2 regions of the Kitasatospora sp. YST-16 genome follow, and region 2 is predicted to be linked to the other one. Evidence: riboswitches for the same ligand, from Rfam matches in the RefSeq annotation. Region 2 holds a riboswitch; the other holds the start of a gene.

Region 1 (7,187 bases), 2.3 Mb from region 2:
GGCCGCGAAGAACATCAGCTCCGAGCTCAGCCAGACAATGGTTCCGACGCTGACCAGGTTCGGCCTGTTGACCGCTCCGTGCGCGTGTCCGGTTTCTGTTGCTGTTGCTGTCGCCACGACGGACATTATGTCGGTCCCTTATTCCGTCTTCACGCCGGGGGGTGTCCCTCGGAGTGTCCGGTGCGTGAGGTATGCCCGCCTCGCGCACCGCCCGTTTTCTGACGGTTGTTCGGACCGGGTGAGCCTACTGGGCCGGCGGGGTGAGTCCGGGGCGCGGCGGCTTGAGCGAGATCGCGTCGGGGTCTCCGCAGGACGGGCGCGCGGGAGTAGCATCCGTCCCAGGACGTGGTCCGGGTCACACTGGGCCGTTCGGTCGGGGCCGCCCGGCGTGGGCACACATATAAGAGGACGAGCACCAGGAAGCAGGGGCCATGGCGCAGCACTCCGACGAGACGCTCACCGTTCTCGTCTACAGCGACGACCGCAACACCCGTGAGCAGGTGACCCTCGCCCTCGGCAGGCGGCCCGCCGCGGACGTGCCCGCCCTCGAGTACCTGGAGTGCGCCACCGCCCCCGCGGTGCTGCGCGCCCTGGAGAAGGGCGGCATCGACCTGTGCGTGCTGGACGGCGAGGCCGCCCCGGTCGGCGGGCTGGGCCTGACCCGGCAGTTGAAGGACGAGATCTACGGCTGCCCGCCGGTGCTGGTGGTGATCGGCCGGCCGCAGGACTCCTGGCTCGCCGCCTGGAGCCGGGCCGACGCCGCGATCTCGCACCCCGTCGACCCGGTCGCCCTCGCCGACGCCGCGACCGCGCTGCTGCGGGCCCGGCTGGCCCGGCGGGCGCCCGCCGGGCGCTGACCCGTTCCACCGGCGCGTCTCAACTGGAGAGAAGGGGACGGCAACCCCGGGCGGCCGTCCCCGCTCCCTCGATAGGCTGACGTCATTCCTCTGGGATCCCTCCGGGACGATGACGAGAGCTGGAGTCAGCCATGGTGAACGCGCACTCTGCGAACGGCGGTAGCGACCCCGCGCAGGTGGTCCGCACCTGGCCCGGCCTGCTCAGCTCGCTGCTGGGGGGCAACGACCTCAGCCAGGCCGACACCGCCTGGGCGATGGACCGGATCATGAGCGGCGAGGCCAGCCCCGTGCAGGTGGCCGGCTTCCTGATCGCCATGCGCGGCAAGGGCGAGACGGTCGAGGAGATCGCCGGCCTGGTCGAGGCGATGTACGCGCACGCCCTGCCGCTGGAGATCCCCGGGCCCGCGGTCGACATCGTCGGCACCGGCGGCGACCGGGCCAAGACCGTCAACATCTCCACCATGTCCGCGGTGGTCGCGGCCGCGGCCGGGGCGAAGGTGATCAAGCACGGCAACCGGGCCTCCTCCTCGGCCACCGGCTCCTCGGACGTGCTCGGCCGGCTCGGCGTCAACCTGGAGCTGTCCGCCGACCGGGTCGCGGCGGTGGCCGAGGAGGTCGGCCTGACCTTCTGCTTCGCCGCCAAGTTCCACCCCTCGATGCGCCACACCGCCCAGGCGCGCGCCGAGTTGGCCGTCCCGACGGTCTTCAACATCCTCGGCCCGCTCACCAACCCGGCGAAGGTCACCTCGCACGCCGTCGGCTGCTTCGACACCCGGCTGGCCGGGCTGATCGCCGGCGTGCTGGCCCGGCGCGGCGCGCAGGGCCTGGTCTTCCGGGGCGACGACGGGCTCGACGAGCTGACCGTCACCACCACCTCGCACGTCTGGGTGATCCGCGGCGGCGAGGTGACGGAGCTCGAGTTCGACCCGCGCGAGGTCGGGATCGACCTGGTCGGGATCGAGGCGCTGCGCGGCGCCGACGCCGAGTACAACGCGGACGTCGCGCGCCGGGTGCTGAACGGCGAGCGCGGGCCGGTGCGGGACGCCGTCCTGCTCAACAGCGCGGCCGCGCTGGTCGCGCTGGAGCTCGGGGACGCGCCGCTGGTCGAACAGATCGCGGCGGCGATGGAGCGGACGGCGGCGGCGATCGACTCCGGGACGGCGGGGGAGCTGCTGAAGCGCTGGGCGGAGGCGACCCGGGCCTGACGGCGGGCCGGGGGCGGCCGTTCCGGGTTTCCGGCGCCAGCTGCCCCTGGCGCCAACTGCCCCCGGCGGCAAGGGCTTTCGGCTGGGACGGACAGGGTCGGTCGGCCGTTCTCCGGGCCCCGGCGGGGCCCGGTTCCGTATCGGGATGCGGACAGGTGTTGAGACCGGGGCGGTCTCGTGTACTGTCTTCCGCAGGTCATGAGTGGCAGCGACAAGCCCCAGCTTGCTGTCCGGCAACCCTCCGTCCGTGGCGGGGTGCCCTGGGTGAGGACCGGGCCGCGTGGCGATCAGTCCGCGTGGCAAGCGCGGACTTCCGGTGGGTGCACTTCCGGGGTCCTGACCCCGTGGAGGAGTGCACCCATGTCTGTTGTCACCGAGATCTGCGAGCCGCTGGCGGTGCTGGGCGGGGACGTCGAGGTCCCGCTGGCCTCCGGGGAGAAGGTCGGGTACGCGGCGCTGGACTACGCGGCGAGCGCGCCGGCCCTGCAGCGGGTGTGGGACGACGTGGCGGCGTACGCGCCGTACTACGGGTCGGTGCACCGCGGGGCCGGGTACCTGTCGCAGCTGTCCACCGACCTGTTCGAGCAGAGCCGGCGGACCGTCGCCGAGTTCCTGGACCTGCGCGACGGGGACCAGGTGGTGTTCACCCGGGCGACCACCGACTCGCTGAACCTGCTGGCGGGGGCGGTCCCGGCCGGGACCGAGGTGTTCGCGTTCGAGACCGAGCACCACGCCTCGCTGCTGCCGTGGCGGCGCGAGGGCCTGGCGGTGCGCTACCTGCGGGCGCCGCGTTCGCACGCCGAGGCGGTGGCGGCGCTGGAGGAGGCGCTGCTGGGCGCGGCCGAGGGCCCGAAGCTGTTCTGCGTGACCGGCGCGTCCAACGTGACCGGCGAGCTGTGGCCGGTCAAGGAGCTGACCGCGGTCGCGCACCGCTACGGCGCCCGGGTGGTGCTGGACGCGGCCCAGCTGGCGCCCCACCACCGGGTCTCGGTGCGGGAGTTGGACGTCGACTGGGTGGCGTTCTCCGGGCACAAGCTGTACGCGCCGTTCGGCGCCGGCGTGCTGGCGGGCCGCTCGGACTGGCTGGACGCGGCCGAGCCGTACCTGGCCGGCGGCGGGGCGAGCCGGACGGTGGCCCGGGAGCTGGACGGCTCGGTGGCGGTCGAGTGGCACACCGGCCCGGCCCGGCACGAGGCCGGTTCGCCGAACGTGATCGGCGCGTACGCGATCGCCTCGGCCTGCCGGGCGCTGGACGAGGCGGGCTTCGAGGCGCTGGAGGCCCGGGAGCGGGCGCTGGTGGCGAAGCTGACCGAGGGCCTGGCGGCGATCCCCGAGGTGCGGGTGCTCAACCTGTTCGGCGAGGGCTCGGACCGGGTCGGCGTGGTGTCCTTCGTGGTGCGCGGCTGGAACAGCTCGCACTTCTCGGCCGCGCTGTCCGCCGAGTACGGCATCGGCGTCCGGGACGGGCTGTTCTGCGCGCACCCGCTGGTGCGCACCCTGCTGGGCGGCGAGGAGGCGGCCCCCAGCGAGTGCGGGGCGCCGGAGCCGTCGCTGCCCGGCGAGCGCAGCCTGAACGCGATCCGGGTCAGCTTCGGCGCCGGGACCCCGGTCGAGCACGTCGACCGGTTCCTGACCGCCGTCCGCGAGCTGGTCAGCGACGGCGCGAAGTGGAGCTACCGCAACGAGGGCGGCCGCTGCGTCGTAGACACCCAGCAGCAGCGCTGAGCGCTCAGCCGTCCAGGCCGAGCGAGAACGCGGCCTCCAGGTCGTGCTGGGAGTAGGTGCGGAAGGCGATGTGGGTCTCGGTGTTCGTCACGCCCGGGACCTTGTTGAGGCGGCCGGGGATCACCTCGGCCAGGTCCTCGTGGTTGCGGACCCGGACCATGGCGACCAGGTCGTAGGTGCCGGTGACGGAGTAGACCTCGCTGACGCCCTCGATGGCGGCGATCGCCTCGGCGATCTCGGGGATCCGGTCGACGTCGGTGTTGATGAGGACGATCGCGGTGATCACTGGGCAACTCCCGTTCGAGAAGGTCCGCTCAGGGTATCGCCCGCCGGACGGGCGGCCCACGCGAACAACCAGCCCGTCACGAAGCCGATCACGTGCACCAGGTAGGCCACCCCGTCACCGCCGGAGGTGACCGACCAGGACTGCAGGACGAACCACAGGCCGAGCACCAGCCAGGCCGGAAAGCGCAGCGGGAGGAACAGCAGGAGCGGCACCAGCGCGGTCACCCGGGCCCGCGGGTACAGCCGCAGGAACGCGCCCAGCACCCCGGCGATCGCGCCGGACGCGCCGACCAGCGCCCGCACCGCGTCGGGGGTGCCGGACTCGGCCAGCGCGTAGCCGTAGGTGGCCAGGCAGCCGATCGCCAGGTAGCCGACCAGGAAGCGGACCCGGCCCAGCCGGGCCTCCACGGCCGGGCCGAAGACGTACAGGAACAGCAGGTTCCCGATCAGGTGCAGCCAGCCCGCGTGGACGAACAGCGCGGTCAGCACCGACAGTTCGGGGCTCTTGCCGGGGGTGGCCGGCAGCACGCAGCCGGGCGCCGCCGGGGGGAGCGCCGACAGCTGGGCGGCCGTCAGGGGGCGGCCGCCCAGCAGTTCGGCCGGGACGGCGCCCCAGCGGTGCTCGTAGCGCTGCTCGGCGCAGGCCCGGGCGTCGCCGCTGCCGTACAGCGGGTTGGGGCCGGACGGGCCGAGCAGCATGACCAGGGCGGCCAGCGCGATCAGCAGGTACGTGGCGACCGGGGTGCGGGCGGCCCGCTCGGCCGCCGGCGAACCGGCCCGGGCGGGGGCGGAGAGCACCATACCGGTCAGCATTCCTCGGGGGCGCACCCGCGACACCGGGCGCTGGGCCGGCCGGGTGAGCGTCCGGGCTGTGGACCGGTGATCCGTCCGCCCGGCCGCAGGCAATAGGCTGGAGGCCCGGAACCGGGACCAGCCGAGAGGGACCACTGATGAGCATTGCCGCGCCGACCGCCGAGACCCGCTGGCGCTGCACCCTGTGCGGCAACCTGACCCGCTTCGACGTCACCCGTTCGTCCCGGGTGACCGACTTCCTGCACTTCGACCTCTCCGGCGAGTCCAAGGTCGAGGAGACCCATGTGCTGTCCGAGACCATCGAGTCGGTGCGCTGCCGCTGGTGCAACGCCGTCGACCAGGTCGAGCTGGTGGCCCGTCCCGGGGCCGAGGAGCCCGCCGAGGGCGACGCCCAGCAGGGCTGACGCAGTTCCCACCGCCCCGCGTTCCCGTCCGCCCCGGACGGGGGCGCGGGGCGGACTCGTCGGCGGGGTGCTGTCGGTGCGGCACGGTAGACGGGACAATCGAGCAGTAGCGGCGGACAGCAACGCCCGCCCGGCACCCGCCGGGAGGGCCCGCCCGGACCAGGATCGGAGCCGAGGACAGTGGCGGAGGCAGCGAACGCGCCCGCGGGCACGGACGGGACCGCGCCCGGCCCGGCCCCGGAGCCGCACGGCGGCGCGGAGACGGCCGGGCGCCCCCTGCCCGAGGGCGTGCGCCGGCGGGTGGTCGGCATCGCCTCCGACGCGCTCGGCGGCATCGCGGCGGGCGAACTGCCCGCCTCGCTGCGCCCGTACGCCAAGTTCACCCCGGCCCGGCGGGCCAAGTACGCGGCGACCGCGCTGGCCGCCGCGCTGGAGTCGGACCCGGCGTTCCGGGTCCGGATAGCCGAACGGCTGCGGCTCGGCCAGCCCGACCTGGTGCAGGCGCTGGAGACCGGCACCGTCCCGGCCGCCGCCGACCCGATGGACGTCGCGGCCGCCGCCTACCTGGTCCGCCCGGCCGGCTGGGCCCGGCTGGTCGAGGAGGCCGGCGAGGAGGCCGAGCGGGCCGACGCCGAGGGCGCGGCCGCCGAGGCCGCCCGGCTGGCCGGGAAGCTCCAGGAGGAGCTGGCCGAGGCCCGGGCCGCCGCCCGCGGCGAGCTGGAGCGGCACCGGGCCGAGGCCGAGGGGTGCGCAAGGAGGCGGAGTCGCTGCGCAAGAAGGTCCGCTCGCTGGAGGCGGACACCCGCCGGGCGCAGGCCGAGAGCCGCCGGCTGGCCGGGGAGCTGGAGGCGGCCAGGGCCGCCGCGGCGGCCGAGCGCAGCGCCGCCGAGAGCGAGGCCCGGCGACTGCGGCACCGGATCGCCGAGCTGGAGGCCGCGGTGGAGAGCGGGCGGCGCACCGCCCGGGAGGGCCGCAGCGTCGAGGACATGCGGCTGCGGCTGCTGCTGGACAGCGTGCTGCAGTCGGCGCAGGGCCTGCAGCGCGAGCTGGCGCTGCCGGTGACCGGGCTGCGCCCGGCCGACCTGGTGGAGGCGGTCGAGCCCGGCTCGGCCTCGCCGCACGACGTGGCCCGGCGCGGCCTGGCCGAGGACGACCCGGCGCTGCTGGACCAGCTGCTGGCGATCCCGCAGGTGCACCTGGTGGTGGACGGCTACAACGTGACCAAGACCGGTTACCCGCAACTGCCGCTGGAGCAGCAGCGGTTGAGGCTGCTGGGCGGGCTGGCGATGCTGGCCCAGCGCACCCAGGCCGAGGTGACCTGCGTGTTCGACGGCCAGGACCTGGACGTGCCGGTGATCATGGCGCCGCCGCGCGGGGTGCGGGTGCGGTTCAGCCGGACCGGGGAGACCGCGGACGAGCTGATCCGGCGGCTGGTGCGGGCCGAGCCGCAGGGCCGTCCGGTGGTGGTGGTCTCCGCCGACAAGGAGGTGGCCGACGGGGTCCGCAAGGCGGGGGCGCGGCCGGTGGCCTCGGTGCTGCTGCTGAACCGGCTGGCCCGCAGCTGAGGGGCGGTCAGCGGGCCTGCGGGCGGCCGGGGTGTGACGGTCCGGTGAAGGGGGGCGGGGAGGCGGAACCGGAAGCCCCCGGGAGTGGACGCGGGGGCTGGGACTTCACTAGGGTCTGGCGTCAAACCTATATTCCGGACCTTCACTCGTCGGGGTGAGTCCAGCAGGAAGAAGGAGCTCACCCTTGGCCTCCCACCGCCGTCCCAAGCAGCCGAGCCGTGCGCGGATCTCCGTGTTCACCGCCGCCGCCGCGACCGCGGTCGCCCTGACGGCCCAGGCCAGTGCGCACGCCGCGCCGGCCCAGCCGAACAAGGACGAGGTCAAGGCGCAGGT
Region 2 (7,187 bases):
AGGACGAGGGCGCAGCCGTGGTCGGAGACGACGGGGACCTCCTTGGCGACCAGGTTCATGCCGTCGCGGATCGGGTTGACCAGGGCGACGTCGGCGAGCCGGTACGCGGCGAGGGAGCGCGGGAAGTCGTCGTTGACGTGCAGGATGAGCGGCTGCCAGTCGGCGGTGCCGAACTCGGTGTTGATCTCCTCGGCGAGGCGCTGCACCTCGGCGGTGTAGTCGCGGTACTCGGCGAGGTCGGTGCGGGAGGGGTAGGCGAAGGCGATGTGGACGACGTTGCCGAGCCACTCGGGGCGGGTGCGCAGCAGGTGCCGGTAGGCGAGCAGGCCGCGGACGATGTTCTTGCTGAGTTCGGTGCGGTCGACCCGGACGATGGTGCGGCGCTCGCCCACGGCCTCGCGCAGGGTGGCGAGGCGTTCGTCGACGTCGGGCCGGTGGGCGCGTTCGCGCAGGAACTCGGCGTCGGCGCCGAGGCCGTGCACGCCGAGCCGGGTGGTGCGGCCGCCGTGGGTGACGGTCAGTTCGGAGCGGTCGACCTGCGCGCCGAGGACGGCCTCGCAGCAGTCGGCGAAGGCGAGGGCCCAGCGGCGGGTGAGGAAGGCGGCGCGGTCGGCGCCGAGGATGCCTTCGAGGACGGCGGCGGCGACGTCGTCGGGCAGCAGCCGGTAGTAGTCCGGCGGGGCCCAGGGGGTGTGCGAGAAGTGGCCGATCCGCAGGTCGGGGCGGAGTTCGCGGAGCAGGGCGGGGGCCAGCGAGAGGTGGTAGTCCTGCACCAGGACGGCGGCGCCGGGGGCGGCCTCGGCGGCGAGGGCTTCGGCGAAGGCGGCGTTGTACGCCCGGTAGGCGGCCCACTCGGTGCGGAAGTCGGCGCCGAAGGCGGGCTGCACGGGCGTCTGGTAGAGCAGGTGGTGGACGAACCAGAGGGTGGAGTTGGCGACGCCGTTGTAGGCGCGGGCGAAGGTCTCCGGATCGATGTCCAGCATCCGGACGGCCTGTCCGCCGACGTCGTGGCCGGCCAGGTCGAGGCGGCCGTCGGGGGCCTGCCGGGCGGCGGTGCGGTCGGCGTCGGAGAGGGCGGCGCAGACCCAGACCGCGTTCGGGTCGTCGATCGCGGAGAGCCCGGACACCAGGCCGCCACCGCCTCTGCGGAGGGTCAGTGAGCCGTCGTCCTCCGTGCGGAAGGACACCGGGCCGCGGTTGGAGGCCACCAGGATCGGGGCGGCTCCGGACTGCTGGGGGCGTTCGGACGCGTGATCGGCCATACAGCCAACCTTGCCGTGCGATCACCGGACCAAACCACTCGGCGCGGTGCGTGCCGGGTGAACTCCCGGGGTCAGCGGTCGCGGTACTCGGGGACGGCGGCCATCGGGGGGCGTTCGGTGGCCGGGACGGGGTGGGTGCGGGGGGTGAAGCCCGCGGCGGTGCGGGTGTACTGGGTGAGCAGCGGCCGGACCAGGTCGGGGTCGGCCTTGAGGCGGTGGGTGCGGTCCAGGCGTTCCAGGGCGGTGCGGTAGATGGTGGCGGCCATCCGGCCCAGCGCCTGGCCGTCCTGGTGCCGGTGGTGCCGGACGCCGACGTCGACCTGGGCCAGCGCGTCCAGCCCGGCCAGCTCCAACGCGTCGACCAGCAGGCCGAGTTCGACGCCGTAGCCGGTCGGGAAGGGCAGCCGCTCCAGCAGGCTGCGGCGGGCCGCGTACTCGCCGCCGAGGGGCTGGACGAAGCCGGCCAGCTGCGGCCAGTGCAGGCTGAGCAGCGGGCGGGCGACCAGTTCGGTGACCCGGCCGCCGCCGGCCGGGACGACGGCGCCGTCGGCCTCGAAGGGCCGGTCGTACATGGCCTTGACCAGTTGCAGGGCCGGGTCGGTGAGCAGTGGGCCGATGATGCCGGAGACGAAGGCCGGGTCGAACTCGCGCAGGTCGGCGTCGACGAAGCAGACGATCGCGCCGCTGGTGGCGAGCAGCGAGCGCCACAGCACCTCGCCCTTGCCGGGTTCGGCGGGCAGCCGGGGCAGGATCGCGTCGCGGTGCACCACCCGGGCGCCGGCGGCGGCCGCGGCGGCGGCGGTGCCGTCCTGCGAGCCGGAGTCGACCACCACCAGCTCGTCGACCAGCGGGACGCGCTCGACCAGCTCGGTGCGGATCGCGGCGACGATCTCGCCGACGGTGGGCTCCTCGTCCAGCGCGGGCAGCACCACGCTGACGGTGCCGGCCGCCCCGGCGGCGCGTTTGGCGGCCAGCAGCAGGTCGAGCGGCCGGTCGGCGGCCGTCCACGATCGGCGGCGCAGCCAGTCGGCCACCTCCGGCAGGACCCCGGGCTCGGGCTGCTCCGGCAAGTCTCGCTCCCTGTGTCGGTTCGTCTCGGGTGTCGGACGCGGGGGTGGGTCCGCGCGGGCCTTCGGATACAGTCTTCGTATTGCGATCGTGCCTTCGCACCCGGGGGTCGCTCGCAGCGTACGACCACAACTTCACAGAGCTCATCCAGAGGGACTGAGGGAACGGCCCGTTGAAGTCCCGGCAACCCTCCCGCGCGGCCAGCAGGCCCGGCGGGACAGGTGCCAATTCCGTCCCGGACGCGACCGCGCTCCGGGGAAGATGAGGAGAAAGGGCCTCGCCACCATGGCTGTTGACACCGCCGCACCCACCGCCGTCGACCTCGGTCCCGCGACCGCGCTGTCCTGTCGGGAGTGCGGAACGCGCTTCCCGCTCGGCCCGAGCTTCGCCTGCCTGGAGTGCTTCGGCCCGCTGGAGATCGCCTACGACTACGCGGGCTACGACGCCGAGGAGCTGCGCAAGCGGATCGAGGCCGGCCCGGCGTCGATCTGGCGCTACGCCCCGCTGCTGCCCGTCCCGGCAGACGTGGCCGGCAAGCCGAACCTGAACCCGGGCTGGACCCCGCTGGTCAAGGCCGACAACCTGGGCCGCGAGCTGGGCTTCACCGCGCAGCTGCACATCAAGGACGACTCGGGCAACCCGACCCACTCCTTCAAGGACCGGGTGGTGGCCTGCGCGATCGAGGCCGCCCGGGCCTTCGACTTCACCACGCTGTCCTGCTCCTCCACCGGCAACCTGGCCGGCGCGGTGGGCGCCGCGGCCGCCCGGGCCGGCTTCAAGTCCTGCGTGTTCATCCCGCACGACCTGGAGCAGGGCAAGGTCGTGATGGCCGGCGTGTACGGCGGCGAGCTGGTCGGCATCGACGGCAACTACGACGACGTGAACCGCTTCTGCTCCGAGCTGATCGGCGACCCGGCCGGCGAGGGCTGGGGCTTCGTGAACGTCAACCTGCGCCCGTACTACGGCGAGGGCTCCAAGACCCTGGCGTTCGAGATCTGCGAGCAGCTCGGCTGGCGGCTGCCCGACCAGCTCGTCATCCCGATCGCCTCCGGCTCCCAGCTCACCAAGATCGACAAGGGCCTGCAGGAGCTGATCAAGCTCGGCTTGGTCGAGGACAAGCCGTACAAGATCTTCGGCGCCCAGGCCGAGGGCTGCTCCCCGGTCTCGGCCGCCTTCAAGGCCGGCCGCGACGTGATCAAGCCGGTCAAGCCGGACACCATCGCCAAGTCGCTGGCGATCGGCAACCCGGCCGACGGCCCGTACGTGCTGGACATCGCCCGCCGCACCGGCGGCGCGGTCGAGGACGTCACCGACGCCGAGGTGGTCGAGGCGATCAAGCTGCTCGCCCGCACCGAGGGGATCTTCGCCGAGACCGCGGGCGGCGTCACCGTGGGCGTGCTGAAGAAGCTGGTCGAGACCGGCCTGCTGGACCCGTCCAAGGAGACCGTCGCGATCAACACCGGCGACGGCCTCAAGACCCTCGACGCGGTCGCCGACGCCGGCATGACCGCCGTGATCCGCCCGACGCTGGAGTCCTTCCGCGCCGCCGGCCTCGCCACCGCCTGACACCCCCCCACGCCGCCCCACGCCCGAGGAGCACCGCATGAGCGCCACCGTCCGCATCCCGACCATCCTGCGCACCTACACCGGCGGCGCCGCCGAGGTGACCGCCGAGGGCGCGACCCTGTCCGCCGTCATCGCGGACCTGGAGGCGAACCACGCCGGCATCGCCGCCCGCCTGCTGGACGACACCGGCAAGCTGCGCCGCTTCGTCAACGTGTACGTGAACGACGACGACGTGCGCTTCGCCGAGGGCCTGGAGACCGAGATCAAGGACGGCGCCTCGGTGTCGATCATTCCGGCGGTGGCCGGCGGTTGCTGAACCGCCCGCATTCCCGCGGCCGCCGTTCGGTCCGGAATTCCTTTTTCCGGACCGGGCGGCGGCCCGTTGCGCGCCGGGGCCCGGCGGCCCGGTTACCTGCGGTTTTCCGGCGCGGCGGGTCGCCGGAATTCCGACCGGTTCGGGGGAGTAGAGTTCCGGTCAGGTCCGTTCCCCTCCACGGCCCGGTTCAATCCTCGTTTTCCGCACCGCGCTCCGCCCGTGCAGAACCCGTTCCGCCCCCGCTTCCGCCTCGCTTCCGTCCCGCGCGCTGAGACGTCCGCCGGGGAGCTTTCCGCCTGTTCTGTCAGGCCGCCGTCAGAATTGTTCCGTCGTTTTGCGGCGACGCGTCCGTTATGTCCCGTGGCAATTGTCGACGGATGCGCCTTTCGTTCCGAAATATCCCCCGCCGGGCGGCGGGGTTCCCCGCAAATTGGGCCTGTTGCAGAGGGCGCATATCCGGATACATTCAGCCGCGACAGAGGCTGCGCCGTACGGGGGGGAGTCCCCAGGCCGGTCTTCCAGACCTCCGGGTCCGCGTCCTGCGGATCTCTGAAGGGCCAGCACAGCACAAGGGGAGTTCGGAATGGCTCAGGGCACCGTCAAGTGGTTCAACGCCGAGAAGGGCTACGGCTTCATCGCGGTCGACGGTGGAGCGGACGTGTTCGTCCACTACAGCGCGATCCAGATGGACGGCTACCGCACCCTGGAAGAGGGCCAGCGGGTCGAGTTCGAGATCTCGCAGGGTCAGAAGGGTCCGCAGGCCGACATGGTCCGCGCCGCCGGCGCCTGACGGCCCCGGCGGACCGCCACGCACCGAAACTCGCAGGCCCGCCCCCGACGCGACGCGTCCGGGGCGGGCCTGCGGGCTTTCCGGGCGGCCCGCGGGTTGCCCGGCGGCCGGTCGGCGGGGCCCCAATGGGCTTGCACTCGCCACCCCAGAGTGCTAATCATTGGCGTTAGCACTCACCGTGTGAGAGTGACAAACGGACCGGGCCGGTGAGGCCCCGGAAGCGGTAGGGGAAGGGACCCCCGCTCTCCTGGGCCGTCCGTCGCGGGCACCCCTTGGTCCGAGCAGTCGACCGTGTCCCGGAGGACCACTTCTGATGGCCAAGATCATCGCCTTTGACGAGGAAGCCCGCCGCGGCCTTGAGCGTGGCATGAACCAGCTTGCCGACGCCGTGAAGGTCACGCTCGGCCCCAAGGGTCGCAACGTCGTCCTGGAGAAGAAGTGGGGCGCCCCCACGATCACCAACGACGGTGTCTCCATCGCCAAGGAGATCGAGCTCGAGGACCCGTACGAGAAGATCGGCGCCGAGCTGGTCAAGGAGGTCGCCAAGAAGACCGACGACGTCGCGGGTGACGGCACCACCACCGCCACCGTGCTCGCCCAGGCGCTCGTCCGCGAGGGTCTGCGCAACGTCGCCGCCGGCGCCAACCCGATGGCCCTCAAGCGCGGCATCGAGAAGGCCGTCGCCGCCGTCTCCGACCAGCTGCTGGCCCAGGCCAAGGACGTGGAGACCAAGGAGCAGATCGCCTCCACCGCCTCCATCTCGGCCGCCGACACCCAGATCGGCGAGCTCATCGCCGAGGCCATGGACAAGGTCGGCAAGGAAGGCGTCATCACCGTCGAGGAGAGCAACACCTTCGGCCTGGAGCTCGAGCTCACCGAGGGCATGCGCTTCGACAAGGGCTACATCTCCGCCTACTTCGCCACCGACCTGGAGCGCATGGAGGCGAGCTTCGAGGACCCGTACATCCTCATCGCCAACTCCAAGATCTCCTCGGTCAAGGACCTCCTCCCGCTGCTGGAGAAGGTCATGCAGAGCGGCAAGCCGCTCGTCATCATCGCCGAGGACGTCGAGGGCGAGGCCCTGTCGACCCTGGTCGTGAACAAGATCCGCGGCACCTTCAAGTCCGTCGCCGTCAAGGCCCCGGGCTTCGGCGACCGCCGCAAGGCCATGCTCGGCGACATCGCCATCCTGACCGGCGGCACCGTGATCTCCGAGGAGGTCGGCCTCAAGCTGGAGAACGCCGGCGTCGACCTGCTGGGCACCGCCCGCAAGGTCGTCATCACCAAGGACGAGACCACCATCGTCGACGGCGGCGGCGACAGCGACCAGGTCGCCGGCCGGGTCAACCAGATCCGCGCCGAGATCGAGAACTCCGACTCGGACTACGACCGCGAGAAGCTCCAGGAGCGCCTGGCGAAGCTCGCGGGCGGCGTGGCCGTCATCAAGGCCGGCGCGGCCACCGAGGTCGAGCTCAAGGAGCGCAAGCACCGCATCGAGGACGCGGTGCGCAACGCCAAGGCCGCCGTCGAGGAGGGCATCGTCGCCGGTGGCGGCGTCGCCCTGCTGCAGGCCGGTGTCGCGTTCGAGAAGCTGGAGCTGGAGGGCGACGAGGCCACCGGTGCCAACATCGTCCGCGTGGCGCTGGAGGCCCCGATCAAGCAGATCGCGACCAACGCCGGCCTCGAGGGCGGCGTCGTGGTCGAGAAGGTCCGCAACCTGCCCGCCGGCCACGGCCTGAACGCCGCGACCAACGAGTACGTCGACCTGGTCGCCTCCGGCATCATCGACCCGGCCAAGGTCACCCGCTCCGCCCTGCAGAATGCCGCCTCCATCGCGGCGCTGTTCCTCACCACCGAGGCCGTCATCGCCGACAAGCCGGAGAAGGCCGCCGCGGCCGCCGGCGGCGGCATGCCGGGCGGTGACATGGACTTCTGATCCCCCTCGGGATCAGGCGCTCCAACGCGTTCGTCCGTGAGGGCGGCCTCCTTCGGGAGGCCGCCCTCACGGCGTTCTCGCCCGGGTCACTCCTCCGTGGGACGCTGGGGCCATGGACGGTTTCGGCGGCTTCGGGCCCGACTACCTTGAGGACGAACAGCGTCATGAGGAAGAGGGGAGGCCGACGATGGCGGTCATGGCGGTCGAGTCGGACCGGCAGTGGTCCTACCTGCTGGACACCTGGCGGGA

Evidence for each region. Region 2 has a riboswitch for S-adenosylmethionine ahead of thrC (threonine synthase). Riboswitches for the same ligand answer to the same signal wherever they lie in the genome.
Region 1: linked by a shared signal. The riboswitch ahead of OU787_RS07930 (aminotransferase class V-fold PLP-dependent enzyme) and the one ahead of thrC (threonine synthase) in region 2 are both predicted to bind S-adenosylmethionine.

The regions. Positions count from the first base shown of each region.
Region 1 covers NZ_CP113837.1:1,744,412-1,751,598, reverse strand. The annotation lists gene ctaE (aa3-type cytochrome oxidase subunit III) at 1-126, opposite strand, end outside; gene OU787_RS07940 (hypothetical protein) at 432-857, shown strand; gene trpD (anthranilate phosphoribosyltransferase) at 989-2,062, shown strand; SAM riboswitch class IV at 2,257-2,374, shown strand; gene OU787_RS07930 (aminotransferase class V-fold PLP-dependent enzyme) at 2,423-3,787, shown strand; gene OU787_RS07925 (Lrp/AsnC ligand binding domain-containing protein) at 3,792-4,073, opposite strand; gene OU787_RS07920 (rhomboid family intramembrane serine protease) at 4,070-4,873, opposite strand; gene OU787_RS07915 (hypothetical protein) at 5,023-5,289, shown strand; partial or broken gene OU787_RS07910 (NYN domain-containing protein) at 5,470-6,854, shown strand; gene OU787_RS07905 (C40 family peptidase) at 7,039-7,187, shown strand, end outside.
Region 2 covers NZ_CP113837.1:3,999,869-4,007,055, forward strand. The annotation lists gene OU787_RS18420 (alpha,alpha-trehalose-phosphate synthase (UDP-forming)) at 1-1,262, opposite strand, end outside; gene OU787_RS18425 (glucosyl-3-phosphoglycerate synthase) at 1,334-2,332, opposite strand; SAM riboswitch class I at 2,471-2,598, shown strand; gene thrC (threonine synthase) at 2,616-3,896, shown strand; gene OU787_RS18435 (MoaD/ThiS family protein) at 3,934-4,212, shown strand; gene OU787_RS18440 (cold-shock protein) at 4,796-5,002, shown strand; gene groL (chaperonin GroEL) at 5,316-6,938, shown strand; gene OU787_RS18450 (Uma2 family endonuclease) at 7,126-7,187, shown strand, end outside.